Regions from separate parts of the Amycolatopsis australiensis genome, predicted to be linked through region 1. Evidence: riboswitches for the same ligand, from Rfam matches in the RefSeq annotation. Region 1 holds a riboswitch; each other region holds the start of a gene.
The links. A riboswitch is a leader RNA that binds a small molecule or an ion and turns the genes downstream of it on or off. The one in region 1 is predicted to bind S-adenosylmethionine.
Positions count from the first base shown of each region.

Region 2: another riboswitch for S-adenosylmethionine. It lies ahead of BT341_RS11550 (methionine ABC transporter ATP-binding protein); the one in region 1 lies ahead of BT341_RS20640 (aminotransferase class V-fold PLP-dependent enzyme).
Region 3: another riboswitch for S-adenosylmethionine. It lies ahead of thrC (threonine synthase); the one in region 1 lies ahead of BT341_RS20640 (aminotransferase class V-fold PLP-dependent enzyme).

Region 1 is NZ_FPJG01000006.1:4,128,572-4,133,682, forward strand. Features, by position in the region: gene BT341_RS20625 (penicillin-binding transpeptidase domain-containing protein) at 1-27, shown strand, start outside; gene BT341_RS20630 (ArsR/SmtB family transcription factor) at 262-942, shown strand; gene BT341_RS20635 (potassium/proton antiporter) at 1,039-2,517, shown strand; SAM riboswitch class IV at 2,770-2,884, shown strand; gene BT341_RS20640 (aminotransferase class V-fold PLP-dependent enzyme) at 2,924-4,369, shown strand; gene BT341_RS45435 (hypothetical protein) at 4,386-5,033, shown strand; gene BT341_RS44395 (hypothetical protein) at 4,973-5,111, shown strand, end outside.
Region 2 is NZ_FPJG01000006.1:2,138,435-2,143,545, forward strand. Features, by position in the region: gene BT341_RS11540 (resuscitation-promoting factor) at 1-919, shown strand, start outside; gene rsmA (16S rRNA (adenine(1518)-N(6)/adenine(1519)-N(6))-dimethyltransferase RsmA) at 1,036-1,875, shown strand; SAM riboswitch class I at 2,000-2,090, shown strand; gene BT341_RS11550 (methionine ABC transporter ATP-binding protein) at 2,300-3,310, shown strand; gene BT341_RS44210 (hypothetical protein) at 3,479-3,745, shown strand; gene BT341_RS11555 (4-(cytidine 5'-diphospho)-2-C-methyl-D-erythritol kinase) at 3,733-4,692, shown strand; gene BT341_RS11560 (ABC-F family ATP-binding cassette domain-containing protein) at 4,741-5,111, shown strand, end outside.
Region 3 is NZ_FPJG01000006.1:3,565,195-3,570,305, reverse strand. Features, by position in the region: gene BT341_RS18285 (DMT family transporter) at 1-436, opposite strand, end outside; gene rpsT (30S ribosomal protein S20) at 779-1,039, shown strand; gene holA (DNA polymerase III subunit delta) at 1,386-2,366, opposite strand; SAM riboswitch class I at 2,513-2,646, shown strand; gene thrC (threonine synthase) at 2,660-3,925, shown strand; gene BT341_RS18265 (ComEC/Rec2 family competence protein) at 4,290-5,111, opposite strand, start outside.

The DNA of each region.
Region 1 (5,111 bases):
GCGGCCAAGTTCCTCAAGGCGCTCTGAGCAAGGGGCCCCGGGGGAGGGGGCCGTGCGCCTCGGGGGCGGTTGGTGTGCTCGCGGCGGGTCCCGCGTGCCGCCGGGGGGCGGCCGCGTGTCCCGACGGTCGGTTCCGGTAGCCGGCGGGTCTGGCGGTCAGCCGACCGGCTGGGACGTGAGCCGACTGGCTGGAACGCGAGCCGACCGGCTGGTACCGAAGGTTCGGCCGCGGCCGAAGCTCCCGCGCCGTACCGTGGGCGCATGGAGACGATCGCGCTGGCCGAGGTGGCCGCGGTGCTCGCCGATCCGAGCCGGGCTACCATGTGCCTCGCCCTGCTCGACGGGCGGGCCTGGACCGTCGGTGAGCTGGCCAAGGCCGCCGGGATCGCGCTCTCCACCGCCAGCGAGCACGTCACCCGGCTGGCCGATGCCGGGTTCGTCGCGCGGGTCAAGCAGGGCCGGGCCAGCTACGTCCGGATCGCCGACCCGCGCGTCGCCGAACTGATCGAGCACCTCGCCCAGCACGCCGAACACCGGCCGGTTACCGGGCTGAAGGCGTCGCTGCGGGTGAAGCGGCTCGGGTTCGCGCGGACGTGCTACGACCACCTCGCCGGTGTGCTCGGCGTCGCCGTCCGCGACGGCATGCTCGCGACCGGGCTCGTCGACGCCGCCGACGGGCTGACCTTGACCCGCCGGGGCCGGGCCGTGCTGGCCGACCTCGGCGTCCCGGTCGCCGCCGGACGACGGCCGCTGCTGCGCGACTGTCTCGATTGGACGGAGCGCCGCGACCACCTCGCCGGCGCGGTGCCCGCGGCGCTGCTCGACCGCGCGGTCGACGCCGGCTGGGTCGGCCGCGACGGCCACCGCGCGGTCAAGGTCCTGCCCGCGGCCGCCGGGCCGTTCGCGGCGCTCGGCGTCGATCTCGACGCGCTCGGTCCTTAACACACCGGGTGCCGGACACGCGCCGGCGGTACACGAACGAGTTAACCCGGCCGCTTCACTATTCTGAGTGCCCCACGGCACCCGGGAGGAGGCGGCATGGACCAGCTTCCCGTGCTGCTCGGCGTCGGCGGCGTCGTGCTGCTCGCCTCCGTGCTCGCCGTGCGCGTGTCCATCCGGCTCGGCCTGCCCTCGCTGCTGCTCTACCTCGCGATCGGCGTGGTACTGGGCGAAGCCGGCTTCGGCATCCGGTTCGACAACCCGGGCCTGACCCAGTCGCTCGGCCTCGCCGCGCTCGTCATGATCCTCGCCGAAGGCGGGCTGACGACGCGGTGGTCGGCCGTGAAACCCGCACTGGGACTGGGCATCGTACTGTCCACAGTGGCCGTCGCGGTGAGCATCGCGGTCACCGGCGCGGCCCTGCACTGGCTGCTGGGCCTCGACTGGCGGCTCGCCCTGCTGTGGGGCGCGGTGCTCGCGTCGACCGACGCGGCGGCGGTGTTCTCCGTGCTGCGCACGGCCGGGATCGGCAAACGGCTCGTCGGCGCGCTGGAGCTGGAGTCCGGCATCAACGACGCGCCGGCCTACATCGCCGTCGTGGTGCTGGCCGAAGGCGCCACTGTGGACTGGACGCTGCCGCTGCTGGTGGTCTACGAGCTCGGCGCGGGCCTGGCGATCGGCCTCGGGTTCGGCTGGCTCGGCGGCCTGGCGCTGCGCCGGGCCGCGCTGCCGGCGACCGGCCTGTACCCGCTCGCCACGGTCGCGGTGTGCGTCGTGGCGTACTCGTCCGGGCAGCTGCTGCACGCGTCCGGGCTGCTCGCCACGTACGTCGCCGCGCTCGTGCTCGGGAACTCGCGGCTGCCGCACCGGTCGGACACGCTGTCGTTCGCCGAAGGGCTCGGCTGGCTGGCGCAGATCGGGCTGTTCGTGCTGCTCGGGCTGTTCGCCTCGCCGAGCCGGCTGTTCGAGACGATCGTGCCGGGCCTGGTCGCGGGCGCGGTCGTCCTGCTGCTGGCACGGCCGGTCTCGGTGGTGGTGTCGGTGCTGCCGTTCCGGCTGCCGTGGCGGGAACAGGCGTTCCTGTCGTGGGCGGGACTGCGCGGCGCGGTGCCGATCGTGCTGGCCATGATCCCGCTGTCGGAAGGGCTGCCGGGCGCACAACGGCTGGTCGACGCGGTGTTCGTGCTGGTCATCGTGCTGACGCTGCTGCAGGGCGCGACGCTGGGCCCGCTCGGGCGCCGGCTCGGGCTGGCGAAGAAGTCCGAGGCGCACGAGATCGAGGTCGACGCCGCGCCGCTGGACGAGCTGGGCGCGGAGCTGCTGCAGGTCCGCATCCAGCCGGGCTCGAAGCTGCACGGCGTGTACCTGTCGGAGCTGCGATTGCCGACCGGTGCGACGGTCAGCCTGGTGGTCCGCGCCGGCACGGGCTTCACCCCGCAGAAGACGAGCCGCCTGCAGGAGAACGACCAGCTCCTGGTGGTGACGACGAGCGCGGTCCGCGACGCGGTCGAGCGCCGCATCCGCGCGGTGGACCGCGCGGGCCGCCTGGCCCGCTGGCGAGGCGAGTCAGGCCGCTGACCGGCTCGCGGCGGCGCCGACCCGCCAGGCACGCGTGAGGCCTGTTCGGTCGCGGGTGACGCCGCCCCAGCGACTCGTGATGCCGGTTCAGTCGCGGGTGATGCCACCCCAGGCACGCGTGATGCCCGTTCAGCCGCGGCTGATGCCGCCCCAGCCGCGAGTGATGCCGACTCGTGACTCACTGTGAGCGGCGTCTCAGAATGTGAGGCGGGGGTTGGCCGACGGCGGCGTTCTCGGTTACCTTCGGGACCAGGTCATGAGTGCCAGCGCGAAGCCCCGGCTTGCTGGCCGGCAACCCTCCTACCGCGGTGGGGTGCCCCGGGTGAAGACCGGGCCGGTCGCGCAGTGCGACGGGCAAGCGCGGGCCCCTCGCCGGGGTCCCCCGGATCGCCGAGGAGGCACCCCGATGACTCTCGCCCTCAACCGCACCACCGCCGCCGAAGCCGAAGCCGCCACGCCGAACTGTCCGGCGGCCACCGCCGTCACCACCGCCGCGCCGACAACCGAATCCGCTCGGACCGCGAGCCACTTCCCGGCCGCCCCCGCGGAAACCCTTGCCGCCCAGCCCATCCCGGCCGTCGCCGGTGCTTCGCTGCGTGTCCCGCTGGTCACCGGCGAAACCATCGGCTACGCCAACCTCGACCACGCCGCCAGCGCGCCCTGCCTCGACACCGTCCGCAAGGCCGTCGACGAGTTCCTTCCCTGGTACGCCAGCGTCCACCGCGGTGCCGGCTTCGCGTCGCAGGTCTCCACCAAGCTCTACGAGCGCACCCGCGACGTCCTGCGCCGGTTCGCCGGTGCCCGGCGGACCGACACCGTCGTCTTCACCCGCAACACCACCGATTCCTTCAACCTGCTCGCCCGCAGCCTGCCCCGGCACACCACGGTGATCGTCTTCGACACCGAGCACCACGCCGCGCTGCTGCCGTGGGCCGGCCCGAACGTCCGCCGCCTGCCCACTCCGCGCACCCGCCTCGCCGCGGTGTCCGCTGTGGACGACGCGCTCCGGGACGCTCCGCAGGGACCGCGGCTGGTCGTCGTCACCGGGGCGTCCAATGTGACCGGTGAGCTGCTGCCCGTCGCGGAAATCGCCGCCGTGGCGCGCAAGCACGGTGCCCGCATCGCCCTCGACGCCGCCCAGCTCGCGCCGCACCGCCCGATCTCGATCAAGGACCTCGACGTCGACTACGTCGCGCTGTCCGGCCACAAGCTGTACGCGCCCTTCGGCGCCGGCGCGCTCATTGGCCGTGCCGACTGGCTGCGTGCCGCGCGGCCCTACCTGGCCGGCGGCGGCGCCACCAAGCTCGTCACCGAGGACGCCGTCGTCTGGAACACCGGGCCCGAGCGCCACGAAGCCGGTTCGCCCAACACCGTCGGCGTCTACGCCCTCGGCGTCGCCTGCGAAACCCTCGCCGGGAACTGGGACGCCGTCGTCGCGCACGAGCAGGCCCTGCTCACCCGGCTGCGCAAGGGACTCGCGGGCATCCCGGGCTGCGCCGAGCTGCGGCTGTTCGACGCCCCGGCCGACCGCGTCGGCACGGTCAGCTTCGTCGTCGACGGCTTCGACCCGGGCTGGCTGGCCGCGGTCCTGTCCGCCGAGTACGGCATCGGCGTGCGCGACGGCGCCTTCTGCGCCCACATCGCCGCCAAGCGGCTGATCGGCGTCGCCGGCGGTGACGGGCAGCAGGCGGTGCGCGTCAGCCTCGGGCTCGGCAGCACCGAAGAGCACGTCGACCGCGTCGTCCTGGCCCTGCGCCAGATCGTCGCGCGCGGCGCCCGCTGGGAGTACGCGAAGGTGGACGGCCGCTGGGCGCCGGTCGGCGACCCGCGGGAGCTGCCGCCGTTCTGCTGAACGCTAACCTGGGCCGATGGGGAGGCAGTGGGTTCCGTTGGCGTTGCTGGGTTTCGGGGAACTGGGCCTGGTCACGGCCGAGCTGTTCGAGCGGTCGGCCGCCGCCGCGGAACTGGGCGCGGAGCTGACGGCGAACCAGCCGCCGGCGGGCCGGTACTACGACGGGCTGTTCGGGTTCACGATCCAGGGGCCGGGCCCGTCGCGGTTCCTCAGCGCCGCCGACATGGCGCGGTCCTACACGACGGGTTCCGGGCCGGCCTGGCAGATCGTGCTGATGGCCGCGTTCCTCGCCGTGATCGCGTGGTACGCCGTGACGCGCCGCCTGCGCGCGAAAGCCGTCGTGGCGCTCGCGGCCGGCGTGCTCGTCGGTGTGCCCGTGCTGGATCTGACCGCGTTCAGCCAGTTCGGCTGGGACGCCGCCACCCGCGGGCCGCTGCTCGCGACGCTCGGCCTGGCCGTGGTCGCCTGGTACGAACGCAGCCCGCTGGTGCTCGCGGTGGCGGTGGTGGCCGGCGCGGCGGCCGTCGTGGTCGCGGACCTGCCGGGCGCGCTGATCTCCGCGACGGTCCTCGTGGCGGGCGCGTTCGCCGCTACCCTGCCGGGGTGGGGGAGACACGACGACACTGGTTCCCGCTGGCCGCGCTGGGGTTCGCCCAGCTCGTGATGGCGGTGGTCGCGCTGGTCCCGCGGGTCCCGGAGCCGGGCCACTTCGTGAACATGCGCGGCTACCCGTTGACCCAGG
Region 2 (5,111 bases), 2.0 Mb from region 1:
GCACGACTCGCTGTCGCCCTCGCCGCAGGCCGAGGTCGGCGACGGCGGCGTCATCAAGCTCGAGCGCGGCCGCCAGCTGAAGCTGATCGTCGACGGCGCCGAGCACACCTCCTGGGTCCGCGCGACCCACCTCGGCGACGCGCTCAGCCAGCTCGGCATGGCCGGCGTCGACAAGCCCGGCACGTGGATGTCGATGCCGAAGAACGGCGAGCTGCCGCTGCAGGGCGCGACTGTCGAGATCAAGACGCTGAAGAACATCACGCTGTACGACGGCGCCAACGCGCCGAAGAAGGTCCAGACGACGGCCGTCACGACGAAGGAGTTCCTGGGCGAGTACAAGCTCACCCTGGGCCCGGAGGACCAGGCCGAGGGCGGCCTGGACGTCAAGCTGGTCGACGGCGCCGAGGTACACATCAGCCGCACCGGCGTCTCGACGGTCACCCAGAAGGAGACGATCGACCCGCCCGAGCAGCGCGTCGACGACCCGGACCTGGACAAGGGCAAGACCGAGGTCGAGGACCCCGGCACGCCCGGCGAGAAGATGGTGACCTACAAGGTCACGCAGAAGAACGGCAAAGAGGTCTCGCGCGAGAGCGTCTCCGAGCAGGTCATCACCCAGCCGAAGCCGAAGATCGTCCACGTCGGGACGAAGAAGGCCCCGACCCCGGACATCGGCGACGGCTCCGCGTGGGACCGCATCGCGCAGTGCGAGTCGGGCGGCAACTGGGCCATCAACAGCGGCAACGGCTACTACGGCGGCCTCCAGTTCGACAAGCGCACCTGGGACGCCTACGGCGGCGACCAGTACGCGGCCTACCCGAACCAGGCGTCGCGCGAGCAGCAGATCGCGGTCGCGGAGAAGGTCCGCGACGCCCGCGGCGGCTACAGCGCCTGGCCGGTCTGCGGCAAGAAGGCCTGAGGTCTTTCCGAAACAGCCCTCGTCCGACCGGACGGGGGCTGTTTCGCGTGCGCGGGCCTCGCACGGCAGGTTGCACCGAGCGGGGCGCGCCGGAGTGCGCTCGGTAGGCTCGTCCGGTGGTTGAACTGCTGGGACCTGCCGAGATCCGCGGGCTGGCGGCCGAACTCGACGTGCGGCCGACGAAAAAGCTCGGGCAGAACTTCGTGCACGATCCCAACACCGTCCGCCGGATCGTCGAGCTGGCCGGGATCTCGCCGGACGACGTCGTCCTGGAGGTCGGGCCCGGGCTCGGGTCGCTCACCCTCGGGCTGCTCGCCACCGGCGCCCGGGTCGTCGCCGTCGAGATCGATCCCAAGCTCGCGGAACGGCTGCCCAAGACCGTCGCCGAGCGGGCACCCGAGGTGGCCGGGAACCTCACCGTCGTCGGGGCCGACGCGCTGCGCGTCACCAGCGCCGACCTGCCCGGCGCGCCCACCGCGCTCGTCGCCAACCTGCCCTACAACGTCGCCGTCCCGGTCGTGCTGCACCTGCTCGCCGAGGTGCCGTCCCTGCGGTCCGGGCTCGTGATGGTCCAGACCGAAGTCGCCGACCGGATGGCGGCCGCGCCCGGCAGCCGGATCTACGGCGTGCCCAGCGTCAAGCTCGCCTACTACGGCCCGGCACGCAAGGTCGCCGCCGTGCCACGCTCGGTGTTCTGGCCCGTGCCGAACGTCGATTCCGCGCTCGTCGCCTTCGAACGCGGTGCCGCTCCGGCGTCCGACGACCGTGACCGGCTCTTCGGTCTCGTCGACGCCGCTTTCTCACAACGCAGGAAGACGCTCCGCGCCGCGCTCGCGGGCTGGGCGGGGTCGGCCGAACGGGCCGGTGAGCTGCTGACGGCCGCCGGCGTCGACCCGAAGAGCCGCGGCGAGCAGCTTGACGTGCACGACTTCGCCCGGATCGCCGCCGCGCGTTAGCTCCACTGTGGAAGCGGTGAAAATACGCCTTCCGCGCGCCGCTTCCCGCGATCCGGACACCTCCAGTCGTGTGATCTGGGCCAACGGGCTTGCTTTCGCTCCTCGGGATCGGTTTTACTCAGTACGTCCATCCCGAGCGACTGAGAGACCTGGCTCGCCGAAGTCGCAGCAACCACCCTCCGCAGGGCAGGTGCTACCGCCAGGACCGATGGAGGCCGTTTCCGATGAAGAGGGTAGCTCGCCCCCTGCTCCTGACCAGGCGTCGCGTCGTCGACGAAGGCCGCCGCTCCGTGACCGCATGTCGGCGCTCCCGCTGAGCTTTCCCGAGCCGGTCCACCTCTTCTTCCTGCACCGTCCATAACGGACGGAATTCGCTTGCGGCCGGGTGCCGCGCGCTGCGCGCACCCCGTTTTCTGGAGCCTTCGTGATCACCGTCGAAAACCTGTCCAAATCCTTTGCTGCCAACGGAAATTCGGTCATCGCCCTGCGCGACGTGAGCGTCGACGTCCAGGCGGGCTCGCTGTTCGGCGTGGTCGGCCCCGCCGGGTCGGGCAAGTCCGTCCTCGCCCGGTGCATCGCGCTGCAGGAGCGCCCCGACCGCGGCGTCGTCCGCCTCGACGGTCTCAACACCGGCACCCTCGACGGCCGGCGGCTCCGCGAGATCCGCCGCCAGCTCGGCGTCGTCTCGACCAAGCCCGAGCTTCTCGCCGAGCGCACCATCGCCGGCAACATCGCCTCCCCACTGGAGCAGCTCGGCGTCGACGGCCCGCAGCGCCGCAGCCGGGTCGGCTCCCTGCTCGACCTCGTGGGCCTGACGCAGCGTGCGGCGCAGCGTCCCGGTGAACTGACCGCCGGCCAGCTCCGCCGCGTCGCGGTCGCGAAGGCGCTCGCCGCGGCTCCCGCCGTGCTGCTCGCCGACGACCCGACCGCCGGGGTCGACCCGGAGGAGGCCGGCGCGGTGCTCACCGTGCTCGACCGCGCCCGCTCCGAGCTGGGCACCACCGTCGTGATCACGACGCCGGACGCCGGCGTGGTCCGGCGGGTCTGCGACGACGTCGCGGTGCTCGAAGACGGCACGGTCGTCGAGCGCGGCACGGTCCTCGACCTCATCTCGAACCCGGCCAGCCGCACCGCGCAGGCGCTGCTGCCCGCGATCGAGACGACGCGTTCGCAGGCGGCGCGCTACGACCGCTCGGTCGACGTCGTGCTGGTCGGCTTCGCGTCGGTCGGCGCGCTGCTGCCGGAGGCCGCGGGCCGGTTCGACGTCGAGTTCGCCACCATCGGCGGCGGCCTGACCCGGATCGGCGACACCCCGGTCGGCCGGTTCCGCCTGGGCGTCCGCGGCGAGCGGGCCGACGCGGCGCTGGCATGGGTCGCCGAGCGCGGCGGCCACGTGACGCACACCGCGCGCGGCCCCCAGGGCGTCGCGGCCTGACCCGGACATCCGTGAATGCCACATTCAGGGACACGGCGTTCCTGAATGTGGCATTCACGGCAGCGGACGCGAGCCGGAACCCGAACAGTCCGATCAGGATCGCGGACAGCTGCGGACGCAAGGCAGCTCCTGCGCGAAATCGCCGAGCGCGAAGGTCGCTTCGGGCCGGTGATCGGCCTGGCCCGGCGCAACGCGACGGCGCTGAAGGCCATCGCGCCGGGCGCCGACCGGATGCTCGGGCTGCACGCGCGGCTGTGCGGTGGCTCGGACGACCCCGAGGCGAGCCTGCGGGCCCGGTCGCCCGGGTCGCCGTCCAGCTCAACGGCCTCGAAAGCACGCCGCGCACGCCGCCGGAGGTGGCGCTGGACGTCGGGCTCGGCATCCTTTCTCCTGGTCGGAACGCGGGCACGTAGGCTGGTCGGGTGCTCGCCGTAGTTCCGCCCCCAGTCACCGTGAGGGTCCCGGCCAAGGTCAACCTGCACCTTTCGGTCGGTGACCTGCGCGAAGACGGTTACCACGAGCTGGTCACCGTGTTCCAGGCCCTGTCGCTGACCGACGAGGTCACCGTCGCCGTCACCGAAGAGCCGGGGCTGGAGATCTACGGCGAGGGCGAGGGCTCGGTGCCCGCCGACGGCACCAACCTGGCCTGGCGCGCGGCCGAAGCGCTCGCCGCGCACGTCGGCCGCGGCGAGCCGAAGGTCCGGATCGTGCTGCGCAAGGGCATCCCGGCCGCGGGCGGCATGGCGGGCGGCAGCGCCGACGCCGCGGCGACCTTGGTCGGGCTGGCGAGCCTGTGGAACCTCGACATCACGCGCGACGAGCTGGCCGAGATCGCCGCCGGACTGGGCAGCGACGTCCCGTTCGCGCTCTACGGCGGCACGGCGCTGGGCACCGGGCGGGGCGAGCAGCTGGTCCCGGTGCTGTCGCGGCACACCTTCCACTGGGTGCTGGCCTTCGACGCCGAAGGACTGTCGACGCCCAAGGTCTTCAAGGAACTGGACCGGCTGCGGGTGGACGGCAACCCGCCGCGGATCGGCTCGCACACGCCCGTCGTGGAGGCGCTGGCCTCGGGTGACCCACGGCAGCTGGCGCTGCTGCTGGGCAACGACCTGCAGGCGGCGGCGGTTTCGCTGCGGCCGGGCCTGCGCCGGACGCTGCGGGCCGGCGTCAACGCGGGCGCGCTCGCGGGCACGGTCTCCGGCTCGGGCCCGACGTGCGCGTTCCTCTGCGAAGACGCGCAGACGGCGGTCGAGGTCGCCGCGGAGCTGTCGGGCGCCGGGGTGTGCCGCACGGTCCGCGTCGCGCACGGCCCGGTCCCCGGCGCGCGCGTGGTCGGCGGCGACGACGCACCGCGCCCGATGCCGCCGCGGGTGCACGCCTGAGGCATCCACCATGGATTCCCCCAATCTCGGAAAGGAACGGCTGAGCGGATGGCCAACCTGGTCAACCTGGAGGCGGTGAGCAAGTCCTACGGGGTGAAGCCGCTGCTGGACGGCGTCTCCCTCGGCGTCGCGGCCGGGCAGCGCATCGGCGTCGTCGGCCTCAACGGCGGCGGCAAGACCACCCTGCTGGAAGTCCTTTCCGGACTGACCGAGCCGGATTCCGGGCGGGTGAGCCACGTTCGCGACCTGCGGATGGCCGTCGTCACCCAGCGGACCGAGCTGCCCGGCGGCAGCACGGTCGGCGACGTCGTGCTCGAACGCTACGGCGCCGAGCACGAATGGGCCGCCGACGCGCGCGTCCGGTCCATTGTGGACGGCCTGGGCATCACCGCGATCGGGCTGGACACGCCGACCGCCAA
Region 3 (5,111 bases), 560 kb from region 1:
GGGCGTCGCCTCCGGTCCGGCCGGTGCTGATCACGAGCACTCCGGCGACGACCAGGAACGCGCCGAGCAGCCCGAGCGCGCCGGGACGTTCCCCGAGCACCAGGACGGCGGCGAGCACCGACAGCAGCGGCCCGGTGCCCCGCGCGACCGGGTAGACGACGGAGAGGTCGCCGACCCGGTACCCGCGCTGCAGCACGATGCCGTAGGCGATGTGCAGCACCGACGTGCCCAGCGCGGCGAGCAGCCAGCTCCACTGTGGACGTTGCGGTTCGACGGCCAGCAGCACGGCCGTGACGGGCAGCAGGACGACCGCGGAAACGGTGTAGTAGAGCCAGACGAACTGGGTGCCACCGGCGGAGATCCGCTTGGCGGCCAGGTTCCAGGCGGCGTGCACGACGGCCGCGACGAGGACGAAGGAGAGAGCGGTGCCGTTCATTGGGACCCTTTCGGGTTTTCGCGCGCGCGAAAACCGGGTCCTCCAGGCTTTTGCCCCGTCAGATGAACGGCAGGCCGTCCGGGCCCGCCGACGGTGCCGCTCGGACCAGCCCCACCGGTCCTGGTTGTGTCGTGTCGTCGAGCGCGGACCGGCGGCGGAACCCTAGGCACTACCGTCGTCCAAGGTACTCCCCGGCGACCGGCTGCGGGTGCCGCCGGCCCGGCTGTTAGAGTGGTCGCTCGCTGCCCGTGCGGCATTCCGTCATGGAGGAAGCCCGTTCGTTTCCGAGCGGGGCCACTTCAGCGCGGCGGCGATCTCACCGAGTGAAACAGGAGTTGCCCTATGGCCAACATCAAGTCGCAGATCAAGCGCATCACGACGAACGAGAAGGCGCGTCAGCGCAACCAGGCGATCCGGTCCTCGGTGAAGACCGCGATCCGCAAGGTCCGCGAAGCCGCCGAGGCCGGCGACAAGGCCAAGGCGATCGAGCTGCAGCGCGACGCCGCCCAGAAGCTGGACAAGGCCGTCTCGAAGGGCGTCATCCACGCCAACCAGGCCGCCAACAAGAAGTCGGCGCTGGCCAAGCGCGTCAACGCGCTCTGAGCTGGTTGATTTCTGGGAAGGCCCCGGCTCCGGCCGGGGCCTTCTTCATGTCCGGGCGTGGCTTGGAGCGGCAGTGCGGCGCGTGGCCGCCAGGACGGAGTGGCTCTCGGCGACTCGATACCCGGCCTTCGCGCGGCCCGCTTCAGCGGCCAACCTTTCCGCCCCTCGCCCCGCACCGCTGGGCGCCCGGCCTTCGCGCGGCCCGCTTCAGCGGCCAACCTTTCCGCCCCTCGCCCCGCACCGCTGGGCGCCCGGCCTTCGCCCGGCCCGCTTCAGCGACCAGCCTTCCGCCCCTCGCCCCCGCACACTCGGCGCCCCGCATCCGCGCAGGTCGGTAGCCCCCGGGTCAGCGGTCACCCTTGGCCGCCGCCACCTCCAGGACCGCTCGCTCCAGTGCGTAGCCCGGGTCGGCCGCCACGCCCTTGACCTCGGCGTTCAGGCGGGCCACCACCCGCATCGCCGTTGCCAGGCCGTCCGGGTTCCAGCCTCGGGACTGGCCCTGCGCCTTGCGGATCTTCCACGGCGGCATGCCCAGTTCGCCCGCCATCTGGTTCGGGTTGCCGCGGCCCGCGCCGGCGACGCGGGCGATCGTGCGGACCGCGTCGGCCAGTGCGTCCGCCACCAGCACGTGCGGGACCCCCAGCTGCATCGCCCAGCGCAGCGACTCCAGCGCCGCCGAGCGATCTCCGCTCACTGCCTTCTCCGCCACCGCGAAGCCCGTCACGTCCGCGCGGCCGCGGTGGTAGCGGCGGACCGCGTCCGCGTCGACCGTTCCGCCCGTGTCGGCCACCAGCTGGCTCGCCGCCGAGGAGAGTTCCCGCAGGTCAGAGCCCACCGCGTCGATCAGCGCCGCGACACCCGCCGGGTCGATCTTGCCGCCCGCCCGGCGTACCTCATGCCGGACGAACTGCTCCCGCTCCGCCGGCTTCGTCAGCTTCGGGCACTCCGTCACCTCGGCGCCCGCCTTCTTCAGCGCCGCCGGGAGCGACTTGCCCGCCTTGCTGCGGCCGCCGCCGGTGTGCACGACGACCAGCACGACGCCGTCCGCCGGGTCCTTCAGGTACGCCGCGACGGCGTCGGCCAGCTCCTGCGAGATGTCCTGCGCCGACTCCAGGACGATCACACGGCCTTCGCTGAACAGCGACGGGCTGACCAGTTCGGCCAGCTCCGGCGCTGTGAGTTCCGACACCCGGACACGGGTCAGCTCGGCCGCCGGGTCGGTCGCGCGGGCGGCAGCGAGCGTCTCGCGGACGGCCCGCTCGATCAGCAGTTCTTCCTCGCCCAGCACCAAGTGTAGCGGCGCCGGGGCGGTGGCTTGCGCGGTCACGGGTGAATCCTCTCACTTGCGCTGTCGTGCGCCCGCTCCGGTGATGTCGGGCGGCCGGCATGGCACGGCGTGAGCGCCATGTCGTACGGTGTAGCCGAGGCAGCCGCCCCGGACGATCCGGCGTGCGCGCGCCGACAACCGAATACCGCTCATCCAGAGGGGCAGAGGGAACGGCCCGACGAAGCCCCGGCAACCGGCGTACAGCCCGTCATCCCGCGATCGCGGGGTAGCTGACGACCACGGTGCCAATTCCGGCCCGCTTCGGCGGGGCAGATGAGGAAAGGAACCTCGCGATGACCGCAACCCTCGGCACGACCTCCACCACGAAGACCCCGGATCTCGGTCCCGCCGTCGAACTGGTGTCGAAGGAAGAGGGTCACCGCCAGCCGCTCGCCCCGGAGTTCGTCTCCGCCGAGGACTTCTCGCCGCTCGAGGTCGCCTACGACTTCGGCCGCGTCCGCCGCGAAGACATCGAGGCCGGACCCAAGAACATCTGGCGCTACAAGAAACTCCTCCCGGTTCCGTCCAACGTCGAAGAGATCCCGAACACCGAGCCCGGCGCGACCCGGCTGATCCGCGCCGACCGCCTTGCGAAGGAACTCGGCCTCAAGCGCGTGTGGGTCAAGGACGACACCGGCAACCCGACGCACTCCTTCAAGGACCGCGTCGTCGCCGTCGCGCTGGCGGCGGCCCGCGAGTTCGGGTTCGAGGTACTCGCCTGTCCCTCGACCGGCAACCTGGCCAACGCGACGGCCGCCGCCGCGGCCCGCGCGGGCTGGCGGTCGGTCGTGCTGATCCCGAAGACCCTCGAGCGCGCCAAGATCCTCACCACCGCGGTGTACGACGGCGACCTGATCGCCGTCGACGGCAACTACGACGACGTCAATCGCCTCGCCACCGAACTGGCCGGTGAGCACCCGAAGTGGGCGTTCGTGAACGTGAACGTCCGGCCGTACTACTCGGAAGGCTCGAAGACGCTGGCCTTCGAGGTCGCCGAGCAGCTCGGCTGGCGCATCCCGCCACAGATCGTCGTGCCGATCGCCTCCGGTTCGCAGCTGACCAAGGTGGACAAGGGGTTCCGCGAGCTGGGTCAGCTCGGTCTCGTGGACGCCAGCCCATACAAGGTGTTCGGCGCCCAGGCCACCGGCTGCTCGCCGGTGTCGGCCGCCTTCCGCGCCGGCCACGACGTGGTCCAGCCGGTGAGGCCGGACACGATCGCCCGTTCGCTGGCGATCGGCAACCCGGCCGACGGCCCGTACGTGCTCGACATCGTCAACCGCACCGGCGGCGCGATCGAGGACGTCACCGACGAAGAGGTCGTCGAAGGCATCCGGCTGCTGGCCCGCACGGAGGGCATCTTCACCGAGACGGCGGGCGGGGTCACCGTCGCCACGGCGAAGAAGCTGGTCGAGACGGGCAAGCTGGACCCGGACGCCGAGACGGTCCTGCTGATCACCGGCGACGGCCTCAAGACCCTCGACGCGGTCGAGAACCACCTCGGCCCGAAGGCGATCGTGCCCCCGTCGGCTGCGGCCGTGAACGAGGCGCTCGGCTACTGACGTCCGCCGCAGCCGGGGCGGCCACGCGGCTCGCCCCGGCAAGGGCTCCTTTCGTCCGACGCTCCCTTCGGTCGAGGGTTACGGCCCAACGCGACGGCCGCAACGATGACCGGCTCGGCGCGCCCCGGCTCACCGGCGCGGCGGGCCACGCGGCTTGCCCAGCGAAGGCTCCTTTCGTCCAATGCTCCCTTCGGTCGAGGCTTACGGCCCAGCGCGACGCCGCAACGATGGCCAGCCCGGCTCACTTGCGCGGCGGGCCTCACGGTTTGCCCCGGCGAAGGCTGCTTTGTCCGGGGCTCCCTTCGGTCGAGGGTTACGGCCCAACGCGACGGCCGCAACGACGGCCGGCCCGGCGCGCCCCGGCTCATCGGCGCGGCGGGCCGCGAGGCTCGCCCCGGCGGACGATCGCCGTGCCGGTCACCACCGCTGTGTCCCCGTCGCGGTCGGTGCGGGTGACGAGCGCGCCCAGTGCCGCCAGGCTGTCCATTGTGGACTTGCTCGGATGTCCGTACGTGTTGCCCGCGCCCACGCTGACCAACGCCACTCGCGGCGCCACCGCCGAGAGGAACGACGGCAGCGAGTAACGCGAACCGTGATGCGGGACCTTCAGCACCTCCGCTTTCAGCTCTCCGACGTCGGCCAGCAGGTCGGCCTGCGCGGCCAGCTCGACGTCGCCGGTCAGCAGCACCCGGCCGGCCGGGGTCTCCGCCCGCAGCACCACCGAACTGTTGTTGATCGTCGTGCCGTCCTGGTGTCCCACCGTGCGGGCCGGCACATAGCGTGGCCCGAGCACGTCGAGTGAGAGGCCGGGCCACGCCAGCCGCTCCCCAGGGTTCAGCTCCACCAGCGGCACCGCCTGCCGGGCGGCCTCCGCGGCGACCTGCCGCCACGCCCATTCCGGCGCACGCCCCGGCCCGACCGCGATCCCGCCGACCGCCCGGCCCTCGAAGACCGACGCCAGGCCGCCGATGTGGTCGGCGTGCAGGTGGCTCAGCACCAGCAGCGGGATGCGGTCGACAGCCAGCCGGTGCAGGCACTCGTCGACCGGTCCCGGCTCGGGACCGGTGTCCACGACGACGGCCCGTCCTGGCTCGGCCGTCGCCAGCACGACCGCGTCGCCCTGACCGACGTCGCACTCGACCATCGCCCAGTCACGCGGCGGCCACGCCGGCGCCAGCACCCGGAC